Regions from separate parts of the Lentibacillus sp. genome, predicted to be linked through region 1. Evidence: a T-box and tRNA genes for the amino acid it is inferred to sense, from the RefSeq annotation. Region 1 holds a T-box; the other holds one or more tRNA genes.
What was found. A T-box is a leader RNA that pairs with one kind of tRNA and senses whether it is charged. The one in region 1 lies ahead of glyQ (glycine--tRNA ligase subunit alpha), so its partner is inferred to be a tRNA-Gly.
Positions count from the first base shown of each region.

Region 2: it has a tRNA-Gly gene. The T-box ahead of glyQ (glycine--tRNA ligase subunit alpha) is inferred to sense a tRNA for this amino acid. The anticodon was not compared.

Region 1 covers NZ_DATGTT010000010.1:58,889-71,202, forward strand. The annotation lists gene VK097_RS01665 (PhoH family protein) at 1-472, shown strand, start outside; gene ybeY (rRNA maturation RNase YbeY) at 651-1,115, shown strand; gene VK097_RS01675 (diacylglycerol kinase family protein) at 1,105-1,476, shown strand; gene era (GTPase Era) at 1,646-2,548, shown strand; gene VK097_RS01685 (YqzL family protein) at 2,634-2,780, shown strand; gene recO (DNA repair protein RecO) at 2,815-3,558, shown strand; T-box leader at 3,623-3,793, shown strand; gene glyQ (glycine--tRNA ligase subunit alpha) at 3,857-4,735, shown strand; gene glyS (glycine--tRNA ligase subunit beta) at 4,735-6,819, shown strand; gene ccpN (transcriptional regulator CcpN) at 6,906-7,535, shown strand; gene VK097_RS01710 (pyruvate, water dikinase regulatory protein) at 7,552-8,352, shown strand; gene dnaG (DNA primase) at 9,032-10,846, shown strand; gene rpoD (RNA polymerase sigma factor RpoD) at 10,871-11,992, shown strand; gene VK097_RS01725 (c-type cytochrome) at 12,241-12,314, shown strand, end outside.
Region 2 covers NZ_DATGTT010000052.1:58,729-71,042, forward strand. The annotation lists gene clpX (ATP-dependent protease ATP-binding subunit ClpX) at 1-1,190, opposite strand, end outside; gene tig (trigger factor) at 1,551-2,837, opposite strand; gene VK097_RS09305 (tetratricopeptide repeat protein) at 2,979-3,959, opposite strand; tRNA gene VK097_RS09310 (tRNA-Arg) at 4,105-4,178, opposite strand; tRNA gene VK097_RS09315 (tRNA-Gly) at 4,193-4,266, opposite strand; gene VK097_RS09320 (metallophosphoesterase family protein) at 4,428-4,940, opposite strand; gene VK097_RS09325 (XTP/dITP diphosphatase) at 4,958-5,554, opposite strand; gene rph (ribonuclease PH) at 5,551-6,324, opposite strand; gene VK097_RS09335 (GerMN domain-containing protein) at 6,473-7,588, opposite strand; gene racE (glutamate racemase) at 7,774-8,592, opposite strand; gene VK097_RS09345 (MarR family winged helix-turn-helix transcriptional regulator) at 8,614-9,063, opposite strand; gene VK097_RS09350 (helix-turn-helix domain-containing protein) at 9,316-9,540, shown strand; gene VK097_RS09355 (acyl-CoA thioesterase) at 9,596-10,036, opposite strand; gene sdhB (succinate dehydrogenase iron-sulfur subunit) at 10,110-10,874, opposite strand; gene sdhA (succinate dehydrogenase flavoprotein subunit) at 10,877-12,314, opposite strand, start outside.

The sequences.
Region 1 (12,314 bases):
TATTTTAACACGCCCTGCAGTTGAAGCAGGTGAAAGCTTAGGCTTCTTGCCGGGTGATTTAAAGGAAAAAGTGGATCCGTATCTAAGGCCTTTATATGATGCTTTACACGATGTGTTTGGAAGTGAGCATACCTATAGATTAATCGAGCGCGACACGATTGAAATTGCACCATTAGCATACATGCGCGGACGAACGCTTGATGATGCGTTTGTAATACTGGATGAAGCGCAAAATACCACACCAGAGCAAATGAAAATGTTTTTGACTCGGCTTGGATTTGGTTCCAAAATGGTCATTAACGGTGACATAACCCAAATCGATTTGCCCAATGGGGTGCAATCAGGACTACAAGTAGTCAAACGGCTTTTAGCATCTGTCGAGGGACTCTCATTTATCCATTTCGACGGAACAGACGTTGTTCGTCATCCTTTAGTACAAAAAATAATTGATGCCTATGAAAACGCGAACTGAAGCCTAAAGCAGCGTAAGATCCACGGGCCAAGCGTGTCTTATTTCCATATTAATCATGTTGATGGATGGGCAACTGCACGAATGCCCGATTAATCGGATATTCTGTATCAGACCATTGGTGAACATTGAAAGGAATCTTCCATTTAAGAATGCAATATCCTGTCAAGGAGGCTAAATCATGCATATTGATTTTCATGATCAGACAAAATCTGTACCTTCCGATTACGTTGATCTACTGCAGCGTTTACTGGTATTTACAGCGAAAAAAGAAGAAATTGCCAATGAAGCCGAAGTTTCGGTTACGTTTGTCAGCAATCAGGAAATTAAAGAAATCAACCGGAACTATCGCCAGCAGGATAGACCGACAGATGTCATTTCGTTCGCGATGCAGGAAAAAGTGACGGATGAGGTGGAGATTATCGGTGAAGCTCTGCCGCTTGTGCTGGGTGATATTGTTATCTCGGTTGATAAAGCCAAAGAACAGGCCGAAGAATATGGGCACTCACTTGAAAGGGAACTGAGTTTCCTGTCTGTTCATGGTTTTCTCCATCTGCTTGGCTATGATCATATGAACAAGGAAGATGAAACTGAAATGTTCCGAAAACAAGATGATATTTTGGATGAATTTGGCATTGAGCGATAAACGGAAGGGATCATTATTTGGGTTTTCACATGCATGGGATGGCCTCAAAGCCGTTGTCAGAACTGAACTGAATTTCAGGATACACCTTATAGCCGCTTTGGGCGTTATTTCAGCCGGATTTGTCTTTCGTTTGACAGTATTAAAATGGATAATGGTTTTGTTCGCAATTGGTTTGGTTCTGGTTGCTGAAATGTTGAATACAGCTGTTGAAAAAATGATTGATTATTTAAAGCCGGAGATACATCCGCAGGCAAAAGCAATCAAAGATCTTGCAGCAGGTGCTGTACTGGTTTCCGCACTTATTGCTGTTGCGGTGGGTTTATTTGTTTTTCTCCCCGAACTCATGAAATTATTTAAATAGTATCGACCTGAACCTTCCATAGCTGAAGGTTTTTTAACTTGTCGCATTTTGTTGCAAAAACTGTTCTTTTGAATGGTTTTGTCCAATTGCATGAAACATGCTTGATTTTATAGTATGATAAAAATATCAATAGAAAAATATTCAAATTATACGTCTCGGAGGAAACATCATGGCAGGTAATTTTAAATCAGGATTTATTGCTATAATCGGCAGGCCAAACGTCGGAAAATCAACGTTCATGAATCAAATGATCGGGCAAAAAATTGCGATCATGAGTGATAAAGCACAGACAACGCGCAATCGGATCCAGGGCGTGCTCACCTCCGATGATGCTCAGCTGGTATTCATTGACACACCGGGAATCCATAAACCGAAGCATCATTTAGGAAATTTTATGGTAAAGACGGCTGAAGACACCTTAAATGAAGTCGATGCCGTGCTGTTTATGATTAACGCAAAGGAAGGCTATGGAAAAGGGGATCAATACATACTGGACAGGCTGCAAAAAATTAAGCGACCGGTTTTTCTTGTCATTAATAAAATCGACCTTGTACATCCCGATGATCTGTTGCCTCTAATCGATATTTATAAAGATAAATATGATTTTGAAGAAGTTATTCCAATTTCCGCACTGCAAGGCGATAATCTGACGCATTTGCTTGGTGAACTAAAAAAACATATACCCGAAGGCCCGCAATATTATCCTGAAGATCATGTAACCGATCATCCGGAGCGGTTTATTATCACTGAATTAATACGTGAAAAGGTGCTGGAGTTAACCAGAGAAGAAGTTCCGCATTCAATTGCGGTTGTACTTGAAAACATGGAAGAAAGGGCGTCTAATAGTGTCTTTATCCAGGCAACGATTGTAACTGAACGTCAGACGCAAAAAGGGATCGTGATCGGCAAACAGGGTACAATGCTTAAGAATATCGGCAGAAATGCCCGAAAAGATATTGAGGCACTTCTCGGATTAAAAGTGTATCTGGAGCTTTGGGTGAGAGTCCGGAGAGATTGGCGCAATAAACAATCCCAGCTTCATGAATTCGGCTTCCGGAGTGACGAGTATTAACATACTTGGTAAATTTTAAAACTCATTGATTCAGCGCCTGTGGAAAATCTAATAGTGAACACATTATGGAAAGGCGGGGTTTCTTGTGATCGACTTAACATGGAAATTATTTAGTCAGACAGGAAACATTGAAACCTATTTGTTGTTAAAAGAGCTTGAAAAAAATGAATCAATTGAACAAACCGGGAACCAGCAAAAAGAAAAAAGGAATTCCCTCAATTCAGAATCATGATGAGTCATCTGCACTGTTAAGAAGGTGATACGGATTGCTCGAAAAAATGCAGGGTATTGTCATGAAGACACAGGATTATGGCGAAACACACAAGATTGTGACAATCTTCAGTGATAAAGCTGGTAAGATATCAGCAATAGCCAGAGGTGCAAAAAAACCAAAAAGCAGAATGGCTGCTGTCACGCAGCCATTCATATATGGTGATTTTTTTATTTATCTTAGTTCGGGTCTGAGTACCATACAACAAGGCGATGTTCTCAATTCATTGCGACGTATCCGGGAAGATATTATCAAGACAGCATATGCATCCTATATTGTTGAGCTGACCGATAAATTAACAGACTCTCATTCACCCGACCATTATCTTTTTGATCAGCTTTATCAGACGTTGAATTGGATTGCGGAATATGACGATGCTGATATTCCTATTATGATGTATGAATTAAAACTTTTTAAAGAAGGCGGCTTCGCACCAAGCGTGGATAAATGTGTCAGCTGCGGTAATAAAGATGGGTTCTTTGCGTTTTCAATAGCGGAAGGCGGTTTGCTCTGTGCCGCATGCCAGCATATCGACATGAATGCAATTCCACTTCCGAACAACCTGGCACGCTTATTTCATATATTTTCCGAAGTTGAACTGGAACGGATTGGAACCATTTCAGTGAAGCCGGAAAACAAAAAGCTGCTCCGTGATATTATGGATGCATATTATGATCAGTATGGCGGCTATTATCTCAAAACAAAACGATTTTTGAAGCAGCTCGATAAACTGAAATAACCTGATTTCTTGACAATAAGCGCGTCTTATCGTAATATTTTTGTACATAAATCTAACAGGTTTAAGTATTGTGCTGACGGAGAAAAGTACTTATTGTTTACTGTTGCAAGCGAGTCCGGGACGGTGGAAGCTGGATAACAGAACATAAGGAATGGCGCTCCTGAACAATTGGAATAAAGCGGCTCTTGCGTAAGAGCAAATAGGGTGGAACCGCGGATTAACCCCCGTCCCTATGCAGGTGCAATACTTGCATAGGGACGGGGTTTTTAATTTCATAAATGATATGGAGGATATATTAATGACAATTCAGGAGATAATTTTGACACTGCAAAAACATTGGTCTGACCAAAATTGTATTCTCATGCAGGCATACGATGTGGAGAAAGGAGCTGGGACAATGTCACCGATGACTCTGCTTAGAAGCCTGGGTCCGGAGCCATGGAATGTGGCATATGTTGAACCGTCACGACGTCCTGCGGATGGGAGATATGGTCAGAACCCAAACCGCCTGTACCAGCATCATCAGTATCAAGTCATTATGAAACCATCACCGGATAACATTCAGGAATTATATCTTCAATCACTTGAAGCACTGGGAATTAATCCATTAGAACATGATATTCGGTTTGTGGAGGACGATTGGGAAAATCCTACCCTTGGAGCTTCCGGGCTGGGCTGGGAAGTATGGCTGGATGGCATGGAAATCACCCAATTCACTTATTTTCAGCAAATCGGCGGACTCGAAGCCAATCCCGTTTCAGTTGAGCTGACATATGGGATTGAACGTCTGGCCTCCTATATTCAAGATAAAGAAAACGTCTTTGATCTGGAATGGACCGACGGCGTCAGTATCAATGATATTTTTTTCCAGCCGGAATATGAACATTCAAAATACGCCTTCGAAGAATCTGATACGGATATGCTTTTTCAGCTCTTCACAATGTACGAGAACGAAGCTAGAATAACGATGGAAAAAGGATTGGTATTCCCTGCGTATGATTATGTATTAAAATGTTCCCACACATTTAATTTGCTTGATGCAAAAGGCGTTATTGCAGTAACTGAACGGACAGGGTATATTGCCAGAATTCGCAATCTTGCCAGAAGTATTTCCAAAGCATATGTTGCAGAACGGGAACGTCTGGGCTTTCCAATGCTGAACAAGGAGGCAGAATAATGACTAAAGATGTACTGGTAGAAATTGGACTCGAGGAACTCCCGGCACGCTTTGTGGATGACGCTGAAAATCAGCTGCTGACTAAAACGGGAAACTGGTTTAACGACTTACGGATTTCCTATACATCGATTGTTTCTTTTTCAACCCCGCGAAGATTGGCCGTATTGATCAAAGACGTTGCAGAAGAACAAACATCATTGGAGGAAGAAGTGAAAGGGCCGGCATTAAAAATCGCCCAGGATGAAGACGGGAATTGGACAAAAGCCGCAGTCGGTTTTACAAAAGGCCAGGGACAAGCCGTAGATGATATTTATACGAAGGATGTAAAAGGGACGACGTACATCTTTGTCAAAAAGCAAATTATCGGTAAGCCAACACATGAATTATTGCCGCAGTTCAATGAGATCATTACATCTATCCAATTCAAGAAAAACATGCGCTGGGGAGAACAATCATTGCGGTATGCGCGCCCTGTCCGCTGGATTGCAGCATTATTCGGTCATGACCTCATTCCGTTTGAAGTGGCCGGTGTCAAGGCAGATAACCGTACGTATGGTCATCGCTTTTTAGGAAAAATGACGACGTTATCCGCACCTGATGAATATGAGAAAGCGCTGGAAGGTCAGTATGTTATTGTTAATCCGGAAAAACGCAGACAAATGATTATTGATGGCTTGAGAAAAGCTGAAGCCGAACACGGCTTTCGAATTCCGGAAGACGATGAACTGCTTAATGAAGTGTGCAATCTGGTGGAATATCCTACTGTGTTTGTCGGTTCATTCGATGAATCTTATTTGTCACTTCCGCCTGAAGTGCTGATAACGTCGATGAAGGAACACCAGCGTTATTTCCCTGTCCAATCAAAAGACAGTAAATTGCTTCCATACTTTGTTGGTGTTAGAAATGGGGATGGCTATGCACTTAATACGGTTGTCAAAGGAAATGAAAAAGTATTGCATGCGAGGTTATCGGATGCCCAGTTCTTTTTTGAAGAAGATCAGAAACAGCCAATCAATTATTACTTGGAAAAGCTGGAGCGGATTGTATTTCAGGAGAAACTTGGAACAATTGGTGATAAAGTCAAACGGATTACAGCCATCTCAGATCAATTGACAAAATGGCTCAATCTCAATGAAGAAACCCGTTCAAACACACTTAGGGCAGCCGAAATATGCAAGTTTGATCTGCCGACAAATATGGTTGATGAATTTACAAATCTGCAGGGGATCATCGGCGAAACGTATGCCCTTAATGCCGGCGAGGAGCAAGCTGCTGCAAGGGCTGTGGCAGAGCATTATCTTCCTGTTCAGTCAGATGGCGTACTTCCTGAAACTGTCGAAGGTGCAATTGTCAGCATTGCTGATAAAATCGATACGATTGTAGGATGTATTTTTGCGGGACTGATTCCAAGCGGTTCCCAGGATCCATACGCACTGCGAAGGCAGGCAACTGGTGTTTTAAAAATACTTAAGGCATACAATTGGAATATAACTGTTGAGTCGTTACTGAATTTGGCTGAACAGCAGTATAAGGATTCAAATACTGGTGTGTCGGAAAAAGAAAAATCTAGAACCGAAATAAAACGGTTCTTCAGTCATCGGATTACGTATCTTTTAAAAGAATCCGCTATTCAACCGGATGTTATCCAAGCAGTTTTATATAACGGAATCGGGATTATTCCATATCTGGCTGCAAAAGCTGAAAACTTATCATATGAACGGAATAATCCGGAGTTTAAGCCGGTACAGGAAGCACTTGTCCGCGTGTTGAACCTGGCTTCTAAAACGGATCTCTTAACAATCAGCCGGGGAATTTTTGAGACGGACTCGGAACAAAAGCTGTATGAAACCTATTTAACAGTGAAGGATGACTACGAAAGTGCAAATAATAATCAGGAAGCTGCAAATGCATTGCGTCAACTGGGAAAATTGTCACAGCCGATTCATGATTTCTTTGACCATAATATGGTTATGACCGATGTGGAGGCAATCCGCAATAATCGCCTGGCTCTGCTGAATAATATTGCGGCTTTAATTTGTACTTATGCGGACTTGTCAGCAATTGAATGGAAACAGCATTTTTAAGAATGTCACTATTTCCTTTTTCACTGTTAAACGTGTATAATATTTAAAAACAGTATGACACATTTGAGCAATCAGGTGGTGAAAAAGTGGAATTATCGAACAGACAAGAACAGATTCTCGGCATTGTAAAAGAAAATGGGCCAATAACAGGCGAAAATATAGCAGAAAAATTGAATCTAACACGGGCAACATTGCGTCCGGATTTGGCCATTTTGACGATGGCAGGTTTCTTGGAAGCCAGACCCCGGGTAGGTTATTTTTATACCGGAAAGACAGGAACGGAACTGTTGACTGAAAAAATAAAGCAGTTTAAAGTTTATGAATATCAGTCAGTCCCGATTGTCGTCAAAGAGAATGCTTCTGTATATGATGCCATTTCAACAATGTTTCTTGAAGATGTGGGGACTTTGTTTGTTGTGGACCAGAATTCATTCTTAACCGGTGTTTTATCAAGGAAAGATTTATTGAGGGCCAGTATCGGGAATCAGGAATTAGATGCAATACCGGTACATATTATCATGACGCGAATGCCTAATATTACGGTCTGTTACCGGAATAATCTGCTGATTGATGCAGCCAAGAAACTGATTGATAAACAAATTGATGGTTTACCGGTTCTCAAGGAATCAGAAAAAGGGTTTGAGATTGTTGGACGAATTACAAAAACTACCATCACTAAAGTATTTGTTGAACTGATTATGGATGAGCATTTATAAGGGAGGAGGATAATCTATGCAAGATAAACCACTCGTGTACGTTCTTTCCGACTCAGTAGGTGAAACAGCGGAGTTAGTTATCAAAGCGGGGTTAAGCCAGTTCAATAATGGCGAGTATCGAATACAGCGGGTTCCGTATGTGGAAGATAAGAAAACGATTGATGAAACTTTGCAGCTGGCAACGGAAAAAGAGGGGATTGTCGGTTTTACATTGGTAGATCCTGATTTGCGGTCGTATTTGAATACACAAGCCGGCGAAATGAATGTTGAGGCAATCGATATAATGGGCCCGATGATCAATGCAATGAAGCGATCTTTTAGCAGTGATCCGCGTTTGGAACCCGGATTGGTCCATCAATTGGATGAAGACTATTTTAAACGGGTTGAAGCAATCGAATTTGCTGTAAAATATGATGATGGCAGAGACCCGCGTGGAATTGCACGTGCAGATATCATTCTGATTGGTGTTTCCCGAACCTCCAAAACACCATTATCACAATACTTGGCACATAAACGGCTGAAGGTGGCCAACGTTCCTATCGTTCCAGAAGTCGATCCTCCTGAAGAACTGTTTGATGTAAACCCCGATAAATGTATTGGGTTGCGGATAAGTGCTGCCAAGCTTAATGATATCCGAAAAGAACGTCTAAAAGCATTGGGGCTTGGTGATCAGGCAACCTATGCAAATATGGAACGAATTCAACAGGAGCTGCAATACTTTGATGAAGTTGTTGAAAAAATCGGATGCCGCGTTGTTGATGTATCACATAAAGCAGTCGAAGAAACAGCAAATACCATCATGCGTATGATAAAGTGAAACTTTATTCAGCGGGGCGTATTCCCCCCACTGAATATTAGTTGAACCGAATCGGGCATTTAGGGACAGTTATCCGTCGTACTTTGACGGTTTACTGTCCATTAGATGCGGGGAAAAGTAGAAACTTCATTCAGTGGTGAAAAAACAGCTATAAAAAATCCCAAAAATAATTATAATGAAAAACATTCTGTGCAAAAGCAGGATGTTTTTCTGATTTTCAGATGATTCTGACGCCTAAAGCAATGCGTCATCAACTGGGAATCTTAAGCAAAAATGAATTATTGATTTCCTATAGCTTTTTTTATGATTTTGTATTATAATTATTATTTGTGTAAAAATATACAACAAGTATAAATTTGACTCATTTGTGAACGAGGGATATACAGAAAAATAAAATATTGCGATTTAAGAAGGAATAATGAATCATTGTGTAGAATATATGTAGTAAATCCCTGTGAGCAAAATACGTTTACACAAGTGCTTCAAGAGGTACAATAATACAGTGACTTGATAGTCCTTCCAGTTTGGTCGGGCAGTCCAGAAAACAACATGATTTTGGACTTGCAGCGAAGATTTTTGTGATGATGGAAGGTTTTTTTACGCTTTAAGTAAAAAAATTTGTCGAATAATGAAGGATTTTCTTTGTGAATATCGAATTATGGAGGCATGGGTGGTAAATATGCCTGACCAGGTATCAGAAGATGTCATTGAGGAAGTGCGAAAAACCAATGACATAGTTGATGTCATTGGCGAATATATACAACTAAAAAAACAAGGGCGGAATTATTTTGGCCTCTGCCCGTTCCATGGTGAAAAGACACCATCATTTTCCGTAACTCAGGAAAAACAGATTTTTCACTGCTTCGGATGTGGAAAAGGCGGGAACGTATTAACATTTGTTATGGAAATGGAGCAGTATACGTTTTATGAAGCGTTAAGGTTTCTTGCAGATAAAAGCGGCGTGGATTTGCCGGATGTTTCTCACCGGCAAAAATCGTCCATGTCACAGGAAAACCAGAGCATACTTTCCGCTTCCGAGTGGATTACCAAGCTTTATCACCACCTTCTGCGCTATACAAAAGACGGAAAAACAGGCTATCAGTATTTTAAGGACCGAGGTATAACAGATAAAACAATTGATACATTCCAGCTCGGTTTTGCCCCGAATGTAAAAGACTTTACAGCAGAATTTTTGCAGAAAAAAGGATTTCATCAACAAATTCTTGTCAAAGCGGGTCTCTTGTCATTAAACGAAGATAACTCGATAACAGACAGGTTCAGGGGCAGAGTCATGTTTCCGATCCGCAATCACCTTGGGAAAACAATTGCCTTCGGGGGCCGGACAATTTCCGAGCAGGAACCGAAATACTTAAACAGCCCTGAAAGTGATTTGTTCCAAAAAGGTAAAATTCTTTACAATTTTGATCTGGCAAAAAAGCACATCCGTAAACAAAGTGAAGCTGTTTTATTTGAAGGTTATATGGATGTCATATCTGCCTACGAAGCCGGGGTTAAAAATGGTGTGGCTACGCTTGGAACATCGTTGACAGAGTCACAGGCAAGACTTCTAAGAAGGTATGTCGATGCGGTTATTATTTGCTATGACGCCGACAAAGCAGGCAATGAAGCTGCCTATAAGGCCGCCGGGCTGCTGCAAAAGATAGGCTGTCACGTCAAAATAGCCAATATGCAGGATGGTATGGATCCGGATGATTTCATAAGCGAATTTGGTGCTGAAGCATTTCAAAATCAGGTTATCAAATCGAGTCTGACTTTTACAAGCTTTTATATGAAGTATTTGAAAAAAGACTATAATCTTAGTCTTGAAGGGGATCGCATACAATATATCGAAAAATTATTGGAGTACCTTGCGACGATTGAGAGCTCCGTCGAACGGGAATATTATTTAAAAGAGGTCAGCGACTCCTATAACGTATCAATGGATTCATTAAAACAGGAAATTCTGTCTAACCGTGAAAAGATGGGGCTTGGTAAGGATAAGATAAATAAGAACAGATATACTAATAAGGTGTCTGAACATGATCACGCAAAAAAATTACTCCCTGCATTTCACAATGCAGAACGGCAGCTTCTTGCATATATGTTGCAAGATGCGTCTATTACTGATAAAGTGCAGGAGGAAATAGGTGCTTCCTTTAATATTGAGGAGCATAAAGTTATTGCTACGCACTTATATGCTTTTTATGAAGAACATCAACAACCTGATGTCAGTATGTTTGTTGAAATGCTGACGGATGACAGACTGAAGCAAATGGTTACAGATATCGCAATGATGTCACTGCATGAAAATATATCAAATGATGAAATTAATGATTATATCCGAAATATCCGTGCTGAGAACAGCAATAAGGGAGATATTCAATCTTTGAAAGAGGAACAAAAGCTGGCTGAACAACAAAATGATCCAATAAAAGCAGCCGGAATCGCTATGCAAATCATTGAACTCCAAAAGCAATGGAAAAGTATAAATTGACTGTAGTTGGAAGGAGGGGGACTCATGGCCGAAAATAAGCCTTCACAAACAAAAGAAAATAACAGTGAACTTACACTGGAACAAGCGAAAGATCAGTTGCTCGAGATGGGTAAGAAGCGCGGCGTACTGGCTTATGAAGAAGTTGCCGACCGCCTGTCGGGTTTTACGATTGAGTCGGAGCAGATGGACGAATTTTATGAGTACCTGACAGAGCAAGGTGTAGAAGTGATCGGAGACTCCGAAGAAGACCCTAAAATGCAGGAGATCGCCAAAGAGGAAGAGTTCGACCTGAACGACCTCAGTGTCCCGCTTGGAATCAAGATAAATGATCCTGTTCGCATGTATTTAAAGGAAATAGGGAGAGTGGATTTATTATCCGCGGCTGAAGAAATTGATCTGGCCACCCGAATCGAGAATGGCGATGAGGAAGCAAAAAAACGCCTTTCAGAGGCTAACTTGCGTCTGGTTGTCAGTATCGCCAAACGATATGTCGGACGTGGTATGCTGTTTCTTGATTTAATCCAGGAAGGAAACATGGGTTTAATTAAAGCTGTTGAGAAGTTCGACTATCGGAAAGGGTTTAAGTTCAGTACGTATGCGACATGGTGGATTCGCCAGGCTATTACACGGGCAATAGCGGACCAGGCACGTACAATCAGAATACCTGTCCATATGGTTGAAACGATCAACAAGCTGATTCGTGTCCAACGGCAATTATTGCAGGATCTTGGCAGGGAACCGACACCTGAAGAGATCGGCAAAGAAATGGAGCTCCCGCCTGATAAGGTCCGCGAAATATTAAAAATAGCACAGGAACCTGTTTCACTTGAAACGCCAATCGGTGAAGAAGACGATTCACACCTGGGTGATTTCATTGAAGATCAGGAAGCTGTATCACCGTCTGACCATGCGTCATACGAATTGTTAAAAGAACAATTGGAAGACGTACTGGATACACTCACCGACCGTGAGGAAAATGTATTGCGCCTGCGTTTTGGACTTGATGACGGCAGGACAAGAACACTGGAAGAAGTCGGCAAGGTATTTGGTGTAACCAGAGAAAGAATACGACAGATTGAAGCGAAAGCATTGCGGAAATTAAGGCACCCAAGCCGCAGCAAACGTTTGAAGGATTTTTTGGAGTAGCATATATCAGTCATTGAACACACTTTTCGTGTGCAATGGCTGCTATACATATATTTGGAATAGTATAGTCAATCATAAATGGGACATTACCAATGACTTATCCATTCAATCCTTAATATAACAGGTTTTATGTTTATCTTTTCTTAAATTGTCACATCTTTTTCCTTTCATCTTAAAAGGTTTTAAAGTAAAATAAATTTAAGTATGTTATTAATCCCAGTAAGAATGATACATAAGGAGGAAGTACGATGGGTAAAAACGCAGTCTTACCTTACGCTTTAATTGCCGGTATAGGGATACTATTAGTTATCGTCGTATCAGT
Region 2 (12,314 bases), on a different contig from region 1:
GTATCTTTTGTAATGATGCACTTTTCAATATCGTCGCGGGATGGAAGTTCAAACATGACATCCAGCATGATACCTTCAATAATCGAGCGCAGACCACGTGCACCGGTTTTCCGCTCAATGGCTCTGTTTGCAATTGCTCTGAGCGCTTCATCCTCGAATTCAAGCTCAACATCATCAATTTCAAACAGTTTTACATACTGTTTAACGAGTGCGTTTTTCGGTTTTGTCAGGATTTCTACCAAAGCATCCTCATCAAGCGGTGTCAGGCTTCCAATGACGGGGATTCTACCGATAAATTCCGGTATCAGACCGTAGCGCAGCAAATCCTCCGGCAATACTTTCTGAAGCAGTTGGCTTTGATCCAAATCTTCTTGCTCTTGATCAGAACCGAAGCCGATAACTTTTTTGCCCAAACGGCGTTTAACGATCTGATCAATACCATCAAAGGCACCCCCAACAATAAATAATACGTTGCTTGTATCAATTTGAATAAACTCCTGATGCGGGTGCTTGCGCCCACCTTGAGGCGGTACACTGGCCACTGTACCTTCCAAAATTTTCAGGAGTGCCTGCTGTACACCCTCGCCTGATACATCACGGGTGATGGAAGGATTTTCTGATTTACGGGCAACCTTGTCAATTTCATCGATATAGATGATGCCTTTCTCCGCTTTTTCCACATCATAATCGGCTGCCTGAATCAATTTCAGCAGAATATTTTCAACATCTTCCCCGACATAGCCCGCCTCGGTCAGTGACGTTGCATCAGCCATCGCAAACGGAACATTCAGGATTCTGGCAAGCGTTTGAGCCAGCAATGTCTTACCAGATCCGGTCGGACCGAGCATGGCAATATTACTTTTAGCCAATTCAACATCATCGGCACTGTTCTTGGTTGTATTTATCCGCTTATAATGATTGTATACCGCCACAGACAAATTCTTCTTTGCATCCTCCTGGCCAATGACATAATCAGCTAGTGTTTCATTAATTTCTCTTGGCTTTGGAAGTTCTTCAAACTCAGTAGCTTCCTCGGTCCCAAGTTCCTCTTCCACGATTTCAGTGCATAGTTCAATACATTCATCACATATATAAACGCCTGGACCGGCTACTAATTTACGGACCTGATCCTGACTTTTGCCGCAAAACGAACATTTTAATTGTCCTTTTTCTTCGTTAAATTTAAACATTACATTTTCACTCCTAAAAGTTTAAATCTGATTCCTGTTTTTGTGTAATTTCAACTTAACGTCATCATACCAAATCAATTTGTGAAAACAAAATAATAACTCTTCTGCAGAAGCCGATTTTTTAAAAACACCGTAGCTCAGTATTGTAATCCTTTAGTTATCGTATGTTCACTGGCCATGATAGATAACAATCATCGAAAGAAAACTTCATAAAGCAAAGCCCTGATTCCCACGCTTATCTTTCTTAATTTTTAGGAATATTGAAGTAGGGTTTGCTCCACATTAAGGCGAAATAAACTCGAAAGCAAGGTGCGAATCATCACACCTTGCTTTAACATGTTTATTAAATTGAGCTGCTTTTTATACAGTCTTACTATGCTCGACCAAAAACTCAATTGATTTTCTCGATTTGAGTTCCTCTTTAAGCGCGTCGGTATTTCCGCCAAGCATCTGTTTAAGCTGATCGACATCAGTTCCATACATCGATGCCATATTGCCCAGCTCTTCTTCAACATCGTCGTCTGTCACTTCAAGATTCTCTTCATTGAAAATAGCTTCAAGTGTTAAGTTTGTTTTAACACGTTTTTCCGCATCGTCGCGCATTTGTTCTTTCAGCGCGTCTTTGTCCTGCCCCGAGAACTGGAAATACATATCCAATGTCATACCCTGCATTTGCAGACGCTGTTCAAATTCCTGGAGCATACGGTCTAATTCCGTTTCAATCATGGCATCAGGAACGGTAACTTCTGCATTATCAGAAGCTTTTTCAATCAATGTTTCGCGCTTTTGATTCTCGGCATCCTGTTCTCTTTGACTCTGAAGTTCTTCTTTTTTCTTCTCTTTCAGTTCATCAAGTGTTTCGACTTCTTCATCAACATCTTTGGCAAATTCATCATCTAACTCCGGCAGTTCTTTTGTTTTAATGTCGTGAATTTTTACGTTAAATACAGCATCTTTTCCTGCCAGGTGCTCAGCATGATAGTCTTCGGGGAATGTGACAGTTATTTCAGTTTCTTCACCTGAAGATTTACCGACCAATTCCTCTTCAAAGCCTGGGATGAATTGACTTGACCCAATTTCCAGCGAGTAATCTTCGCCTTTACCGCCTTCAAATGCTTCGCCGTCAATAAAGCCCTCGAAATCCATGACAACAGTGTCGCCTTCCTCAACAGATCCTTCTTCTTTAACGATCAGTTCAGCATGATGTTCGCGCTGATGCTCGATTTCGTGGTCTACATCTTCGTCTGTGACGTCAACTGACTGTTCTTCGACTTCAAGTCCTTTATACTCACCTAAATCAACCTCCGGTTTAACGTTGACGGTAGCCTTGAAAATGAGATCTTTACCTTGCTCAATTTCCTCGATATCAACTTCCGGCTGCTCAATCGGTTCAATTTCCGTTTCTTCAATAGCATTTGCGTAGGCATCAGGCAGCACAATATCAACTGCATCCTGATAAAGTGACTCGACGCCAAAGCGTTTTTCAAAAATTTTACGCGGTACTTTCCCTTTACGGAAGCCGGGAATTTGGACATCTTTTACAACTTTTTTAAACGCTTGATCTAGCGCTTTATCAAATTCGTCGGCACTTACTTCAATCGTCAGTACCCCTTGATTTCCTTCTTGTTTTTCCCATTTTGCTGACATAACATACCCTCCAAAATCTATTATTCCATTAATGATGACGGTGTATTACAATACGTCCGATTGATAAGGAGCAAAATTTCAACCATCTTATTATAACATAATTATGTGGCCTTTCAAGCAACCCGGCAACTGATTTGCTGTCTACACTTCTATGATTGTGGAATATAAAGCTTCACACATTTTAATCTCATCCATATATAGGTTTAAACTGTCATCTCCGTTTTCAGTGGTTCCCTTATGTATATCCAGATAATCTTCACCAATTTTCATTAATGCTTCAGCGATAGACGGGGCTTCATCTTCCGCTGGCATTAACGGATAACGCACGTAGAGATAATGATGCAATACCTGTTCCATTAACCGGTATAAGGTTGGATTTTTCTGTTCCTCATCGCTTATGGATGACAATATCTGTTTCACAATTGGATGAGAATCTAACTTAGGTGTGTCTTCCGGCGCTGCCTGATATTTACTGCCCAATTTATGTATCCAAACTCTCTCAGAAAAATCCTTTTCCTGCAACCATATAAAAACGCCTGTTTTCGCAACCGGATGGACCCGGTCATCTGTTAAGAGAGCTTTTTCCTTCCCTGTCGGGGTCAGATCCATTTTACGGATTTGTTCAACAAGCCTGTACTGATAGACATGATTTTCCTCTTCAACTGCTTTAAACAATTCATTTATGTATTCGGGGGCCTTTTCAATCCGGATATCATGCCGCATCTTTCGGCTCATATCATAAAGCTGCTGGAACTGTTCTTTCATATCATCAGGTACAGTGTTTTTTTCTTTTTCCTGCTCGACCTGATCCATTAATAAATGGTATTGACTCGTCTGAAATAAAATCGTTAAGTAAATGTGGACGTATTGATAGTAATTTTCATCTTTATGTATTAATAACCCCTCACAGAAATCCTGTGCTTCTTTATACCGATTGAGTTCCATCAGACACATCAGCTTCCCGATGATTATCTCATGATTTTTAACATCGAATTCCAGAAGCTGATCAAGTTTGACCAGTGCTTCTTTATATCTTTTCTCTTTCAGTGCCACGAGGCTTTCTTCTTCCAGGGCTGTCCGCCATTTCGGGAAAAGAATGACATTTTCCCTGTTACCTTCCATAAATTCACTCCTTTCAGTATCAGTTGCTTTAATAAATAGCCATACCCCGGATCAAGGAAATTAAAACATGCAACCCGGAACTGTTTTCATTGTGTATGAAAAAAGAAACCCACTTTGAATACTCGGGGTTTCTCAGGCTGGTATACGTCCCAGGCAGGATTCGAACCTGCGACCCATAGCTTAGAAGGCTATTGCTCTATCCTACTGAGCTACTGGGACATCATTTATGTATATGGAGCGGGTGATGGGAATCGAACCCACGACATCAGCTTGGAAGGCTGAGGTTTTACCACTAAACTACACCCGCAAAATACGTATCAAGTCTTCGTTTTTGACGGACAAAGATTATTATATGCACTATCAGTCGATTTGTCAATAGTTTGACGAAATACGTTATTCATTCGGTTTCAACATGGATAGAGTAGCAGAAACCGGCAACGGAGCCGATTTCTTAACTAGATTATTGCTTTACGACAGAGAGGTCCTTAAGGATAAATCCTCAACTAGTTCCCCGTCAACCGTGTAAAAATGAACTTCAATTTCATCCAGCGTTTCCCATTCCATAATGGCGTATGTTTTTTCCGGTCTCGTTCGCGGCAGCAAAATGCTTCCCGGATTTATCAGTAATTGATTGCCGATTTTTTCCGCACCGGCAATATGTGTATGACCAAAACAGATCACTTGCGCATGTTGTTCTTCAGCGCGATAGGCAATCGCAAGCGGGTTCGATTTTACCTGATGTAAGTGGCCATGTGCAATAAAAAAAGTAAGACGATCTATCGTGCTTACCTGTTCCTCAGGAAATCTGGCATCAACATCACAATTCCCGGTAACTTTGATAAAACCTTCGAGTGCCGGGGCATCCATTTCAAGCTCTGAGTCACCACAATGAATTTTATGTTCAGTCTTATGACGTTTGTTGATCGTTTCAAGTTCTTCTGTCGAACCATGACTGTCACTGACAATCAATACGCTTGGCATAATATCACCTCATTTGATTACCGCAAATTTTTGACCCAATCCCGTAATTGACGAATAGCATCACTCCGGTGGCTGATCTGATTCTTTACGTCCGAAGAAAGTTGTGCCATCGTTTCTGAATAGCCTTTTGGTATAAATATCGGATCATAGCCGAACCCGTTATGACCCGCCTGTGTATCAGCAATTCTGCCATCACAGTATCCTTTTCTAAACACCGTTTCTTCACCTGGGGCAGATACTGCCAGCACACACACGAACCGTGCTGTGCGATTGGCCGCTTCCACATCCAGCAATTCAGCCAGCACTTTATCAATGTTCTTCTGATCATCTTTCGGTTCACCGGCGAATCTGGCTGAAAAAACGCCAGGCCGCCCATCCAGTGCATCCACCACCATACCGGAATCGTCAGCCAGCACGGGGGACTGCAGCAATTCCGCTATTTGTTCGGCTTTCAATTCAGCATTTTTCTCAAATGTCGAACCTGTTTCCTCAATGTCTTCAATTTCATGGGAAAGTTCAGAAAGTGACACTGCTTTTATACCATATTCAGCAAAAAATGTTTTAAATTCTTTCGCTTTACCACTATTTTTCGTCGCAATAATCATTTCGTTCATGGTGAGTCTTCCTTTGCTTTTTTCTTTTTTGTCTCCCCGATCCGGTCAGCAAGTTTACCCAGTATCGATTTTTGAATGACATTTAAATCCTCCACTCCGCTGCCGGCCAGGTCAAGCATCGTCTGCAGCTGATCGCCGGTGAATGTTGCTTCTTCACCGGTTCCCTGGATTTCAATAAACTCCCCTCCGCCTGTCATCACCACGTTCATATCGACAGAGGCTTCAGAGTCTTCTTTATAATTTAAATCGAGCAGTTCTGTCCCATCCGGTGCAATACCAACTGAAATAGCTGCCAAAAAATCTGTAACAGGCATTTTTTTAATCGTTTTAGCTTCAAGTAATTTATCAAACGCCATAACAACAGCAACGAATGCCCCGGTTATTGAGGCTGTACGCGTGCCTCCATCAGCTTGGATAACATCACAGTCAATCCATACAGTACGTTCGCCAATTTGATTCAAGTCTACAACCGATCGTAGAGCACGTCCGATTAAACGCTGGATTTCCATCGTCCGTCCGCTGACTTTACCCTTGGAGGATTCGCGGATATTCCGCTGTTCTGTTGCCCGGGGAAGCATCGCATATTCTGCAGTGATCCAGCCTTTCCCCTGACCGCGCATAAAAGGGGGCACACGATCTTCAATACTTGCATTGCAAATTACTTTTGTATCCCCAAATTCGATAAGTACAGACCCTTCCGGATGTTTAACAAAACCCGGTGTTATGGTTACAGGCCGCAATTCATTGTGTTGCCGCTGATCATATCTCAATAAAACCTATGCCTCCTTCATTATGCATCATCACATCAATTATCCTAACATATTTTTTACAAAGACACATGAATTATGAATCCAGGCTAAAAGAAAAAAAGACTGCTCTCTGCAGCCTTTTGAGCTTGCTTTTTGGCAGCCTTTCGCACTACAATTTTTCTGTTGAAATAAATGTTTGTTTGGTAACAGGCTCCGTATATGGCTCACCATTTTCATTAAACAGTGTCTCGACATCTTCCACTTTCACTTCCACTGCCTCGACCGCTTCATCCTGTGTCAAAGTCCGTACAAGGCTTTCCATGACCTCGTTGGAAATAACCGCCTTATCGGTATCCTGCAACACATCCTGGTTGAAGATCACCTCAAGCACACCTTCTTTCAAACTTGGATCAGTGGTCAATTGTACAGAGCTGTTAAAAACGTGCTGTAAATTAGTTTCGGGTACCGGCCCTTGCATTAAAGCCTGAATCGTGGACCCATACAGATTATTGTCTTCAACATCAATGTGCTGGGTTACAGGAACAAAATACTTGTTCTCGCCTTGAGCTGACGGATAGTACAGTGTTACCGGTTCTGCCCCCAGCAAGTCTACCGTATTGGATTGAACCAGATTTATGCCATTAACTCTTGAATAGCCGTCACCAATAGGTGTGCCATCAACAGGCATGGTGCCCTGCTTCTTTCCATTAATCCGCAGTTTCATCCTATCCACATTTTCAAACTGTGTCACTGTATATGTCATAGCCTGCAGTATTTCCTGCTCATTTTCTGCTTTATAATTCTTGAAATCCTCGGAAACATCAACAATCATCGTTCCATCATCCTGCAGATCCAATCCGAGAATTTGCGTTCCGGCAGGTAAAACTGCCTGAAAACCATTTGGCAGCAACGATGTGACCGGTCCATCTTTCACAAGATATTCCAATGACTGTTCTGCTACCGTATTCGATTCAGGTTGAGGCAGTTCCAGAGTCTGCGACGCCACCATTCCATTTGCATCAAGCAAATATAACTGGCGGTCTACTGTTGCTGAAGGTGTGTCTCCTTTAGTTTTCTTTTGACCCTCTTCTCCTTTTTGATTTTCTTCTTCTTTACTTGCTTTACCGCTTGTTTCATTCGCTAAATCATCGACAGCTTCAGCATCCTTTGGCGGGTCAATTTCTCCTTTGTTACCCAATGATTGCTCTCCCTGAAAACATCCGGATAATATAATAGTGAGAAACACCGTTAGGCTCAATAACAACAATGGACTGCGCTTCTGCATGTTTTTCCCTCCTACGATGGTTTGTACTATTATATATACGAGCTCATCAGAATTTTAGACCAACCTGTAAACAAAAAATTAAATCCCCCCTGAGAAATAACTATCAGGGAGGATCCTGTATTAAAATGAAACTTCATTCAATGGCACGCTTTTTACCATTGAATGTTAATTGAACAAATCGCAATTTAGTATGGAAGAACAGCTCTTTCAATTGTAACAGACTGAAAATACTCAGCTGATTCTTTGAAAATCCCTTCTGTGATCTTTGCAAAAACGCCCATTTCTCCCGTTGTATAAAAACGATGTGCCGGTGATATCGTTCCATTATATAATTGACCATAAAACTCAAGGATAGTGCTGACCTCACGTGCTGTTTCTTCGCTTGAGGAAATCACCGTGACCTGACTGCCGATCACTTTTTGAATGGTATCTTTGATTAACGGATAATGTGTACAACCAAGTATCAGTGTATCAATATGGTTTTGTTCCTTCATCGGCAAAAGGGTCTCCCCAACCATCTGCTCAGCCTCTGTTCCCGACAGTACGCCTTGTTCAACCATAGGCACAAATAATGGGCATGCCAGCGAATTAACGCGGAGATAAGCGCTAATACTTTTCAATGCCCGTGGATAGGCGTTGCTTCGGATAGTTCCTTCCGTGCCGATGACACCTATGTGGCTGTTTTTTGTAAACTTGACAGCTGCCCGTGCCCCGGGTTTGATAACCCCAATAACGGGAATTGACAGATGTTTCTTAAGTTCCTCCAACGTAAAAGCTGTAGCCGTATTACATGCTACAACAAGCAATTTAATATTTTTTTCAAGCAGGAAATCTGCCAACTCCCACGTAAATGTTTTGATCTCACCTTCTGATCGCGGCCCGTATGGACACCTGAGCGTATCACCCAAATAAATCAGACTTTCTTTTGGCAGCTGCCGCATTAACTCATGGACAACCGTCAGACCGCCTACTCCGGAATCAATTACACCTATTGCCTGATTCAAAATAATCGCCTCTTCATGCTGTTATTTATGATTGACGTGCTGCATTTCCTCATACAAAAACGTAAGCATTTCATTTAATGATTCTGTCTGATCCTTTGAAAAATTTTCCAAAATGTCACCCAAATATTCTTGACGTTTCCCGATAACCTCTTCTATTATCGTGCGGCCTTTTGACAAAATATGAATCCTTACGACACGCCGATCATTTGTATCCCTTACCCGTTCAACAAGCTTGTTCTTTTCCAGCCGGTCCACCAGATCTGTTGTAGTACTGAATGCTAATCCATTTTTATTTGACAGCTCACCAATTGTCAAATCTTCCTCAATTAAAAACTGCAGGGCGATAAATTGCGGTGAAGTGATCGGGTAATGGTTCAGTATTTTACGCCCGTTCTGCTTGATTAAACCTGATATGTAACGTAATCGTTTTTCGAGATTCGCAATGGTTTCTGCTGATATTTCATGATTCAATACGGGTGACCCCCTCAGAAATATTCCATTTTCGTATACGTATTTTAACATATCATGACAAAAATAGCAGTGTTTCCTATGAATAAGGAGAGTGAATTATGTGAGAGAAAAATTTATGTAATGGACTACTGCCATAATATTAAACTTCCTTTCAAAATGTGCTCACCGTTTACACATATTTTCATACGCTAATAGTGACTAAATAATTCACCCTTCATATGCAGCTCTTTGACAGCAAGGAGGGGTTATCATTTGAAGGACAACAAGTACAAACCAAAGCAGCTACTAACGAAACGTGAAAAAGAAGTTTTCGAGCTCTTAGTACAAGATAAGACAACAAAGGAAATTGCCCAGGAATTGTTCATATCTGAAAAAACGGTCCGGAACCACATTTCCAATTCAATGCAAAAATTAGGAGTCAAGGGGCGATCGCAAGCAGTGGTAGAACTTCTCCGCATGGGGGAGTTGAAACTCTGAAAAAAACCGACTTTCTTAAAGGAAGTCGGTTTTTTTCATTATAAATAACGAACCACTATTTAGCCTGCAAACTGCTTTTCATGGAGTCGGATAAAGGTACCGGTTTACCGGTCTCCGGATGTATGTAGACCATTCTTCCCCGTCCTGCCAGACAGAGGTCGCCTTCACCGTTTATACCCATGTAATGGACATCAAATGAGGTCGTACCGATATAATCAGCTTTAACATACAGGCGCAATTCCTCATTGAAATACATCTGTTTAAGATAATCGCATTGCAGATCTGCCACAATGGGCATCCCTCCACTGTAATCATTATTAAACATACCGATGGACTTTAGAAATTCAATACGTCCCTCCTCAAAATAAATAAATGGTGATACATTATTCACATGCCCGAACATGTCCGTTTCAGAAAAACGTATTTTGATAGGAATATAGAAAGAAAACTCAGACCGCCAACTTTCCATATTTTCAATATATGAAACCTTACTCAACTTGACTGTCCCCCCTGGTAAAATGACCCCTGTCAACGCCTGACAAGGGTCATGAGATTCAGAGTTTCATAGTTTAATGAGCTTCATCACTGCCAAAGAAGTTCTTGAATGCCTGAATGTTCGTTGCACGGTTCATTGCGGCGATCGATGTTGTCAATGGAATACCTTTAGGGCAAACCTGCACACAGTTTTGTGCGTTACTGCAGCCGCTAATGCCCCCGTCTTCCATTAATCCTTCGAGACGTTCACTCGCATTCATTTCCCCCGTTGGATGTGAATTGAACAAACGAGCTTGTGATAAAGCAGCAGGACCAATGAAGTCCGACTTGTCATTCACATTCGGACAAGCCTCAAGGCATACCCCGCAAGTCATACATTTTGACAATTCATAAGCCCATTGCCGCTTTTTCTCCGGCATGCGGGGACCTGGGCCGAGGTCATGTGTTCCGTCGATTGGAATCCATGCCTTTATTTGTTTCAAGGCATCGAACATTTGTTCACGATCAACGAAGAGGTCCCGGATTACCGGGAACGTACTCATTGGCTCTAAGCGGATTGGTTGTTCAAGATCATCAATAAGCGCGGCACATGACTGCCGTGCTGTTCCATTAATTATCATGGAACAGGCACCACAGACTTCTTCAAGACAGTTCATATCCCATTGAACCGGCGCTGTACCTTCCCCCTTGGCATTCACAGGGTTCCTGCGAATTTCCATAAGTCCGGAAATAACGTTCATACCCGGTTTGTACGGGATTTCAAAGGTCTCTTCATAAGGTGAAGAATCCGGGCTATCCTGACGAGTAATAATAAACGTAACAGTGCTTTCTTCAGCCATTATTACTTACTCCCTTCATGTTCGTTTTTTTGCGTGTAATCACGTTTACGCGGCGGAATATGTGATAAATCAACTTCCTCATACGTGATGACGGGATCGTTGGTCTTTTCATCGTATTGAGCAATCGTTGTTTTCAGGAAGTTTTCGTCGTCACGTTCAGGGAACTCCGGTTTGTAGTGTGCACCCCGTGTTTCATCACGCTTCAGGGCACCATTGGTTATCACGCGTGCCAAATGGAGCATGCTCTCCAGCTGGCGGGTGAACATAACACCCTGGTTGTTCCAGCGGGACGTATCATTAATATTGATGTTTTCCCAGCGCTCCAACAGCTCCTGGATCTTCTTATCTGTCTCTTTTAATTTATCATTGTAGCGGACAACGGTCACGTTATCTGTCATTAATTCTCCCAGTTCTTTATGAATCTGGTAAGCATTTTCGGTGCCGTCCATTTGCATCAGTTTTTCGAACCTTTCCTGCTCTTCTTTTTCTCTGTCTTCAAACAGTTTTGACGGCAGGTCCTCAACATGTTTCTCAAGACCATCGATGTATTCAATCGCTTTAGGTCCGGCTACAGATCCGCCATAAATAGCTGAAAGCAGTGAATTGGCTCCCAGACGGTTGCCCCCATGCTGGGAATAATCGCACTCACCGGCTGCAAAAATACCCGGAATACTAGTCATCTGATCATAATCAACCCAGAGACCGCCCATTGAGTAGTGAACAGCAGGGAAAATTTTCATTGGAACTTTGCGCGGGTCATCACCTACAAATTTTTCATATATTTCCATGATGCCGCCCAATTTAACGTCAAGTTCTTTCGGGTCTTTATGGGACAAATCGAGATAAACCATGTTTTCCCCGTTAATGCCGAGTTTTTGATGAACACACACGTCAAAAATCTCCCGTGTTGCAATATCACGCGGCACCAGGTTACCATATGCCGGATACTTTTCTTCTAGGAAATACCACGGTTCACCATCTTTGTAAGTCCAGACCCGGCCGCCTTCACCGCGTGCCGACTCACTCATCAGCCGAAGTTTGTCATCGCCCGGTATAGCGGTTGGATGGATTTGAATAAATTCACCATTTGCATATTTGGCGCCCTGACGGTATAAAATGCTGGCTGCCGAACCGGTATTGATCATTGAGTTGGTCGATTTACCAAAAATAATGCCTGGTCCGCCTGAAGCCAAAATGACAGCGTCAGCAGGGAATGATTTGATCTCATGGGACCGGATATTTTGACCGACAATTCCACGTCCGGTATTTTCTTCATCAACAATCGCACCGACAAATTCCCAGCTTTCATATTTATTAACCAGTCCTTCCACTTCATAGCGGCGGACTTGCTCATCCAATGCATACAGCAGCTGCTGGCCTGTTGTTGCTCCTGCATATGCTGTACGGTGATGCTGCGTTCCACCGAAACGCCGGAAATCC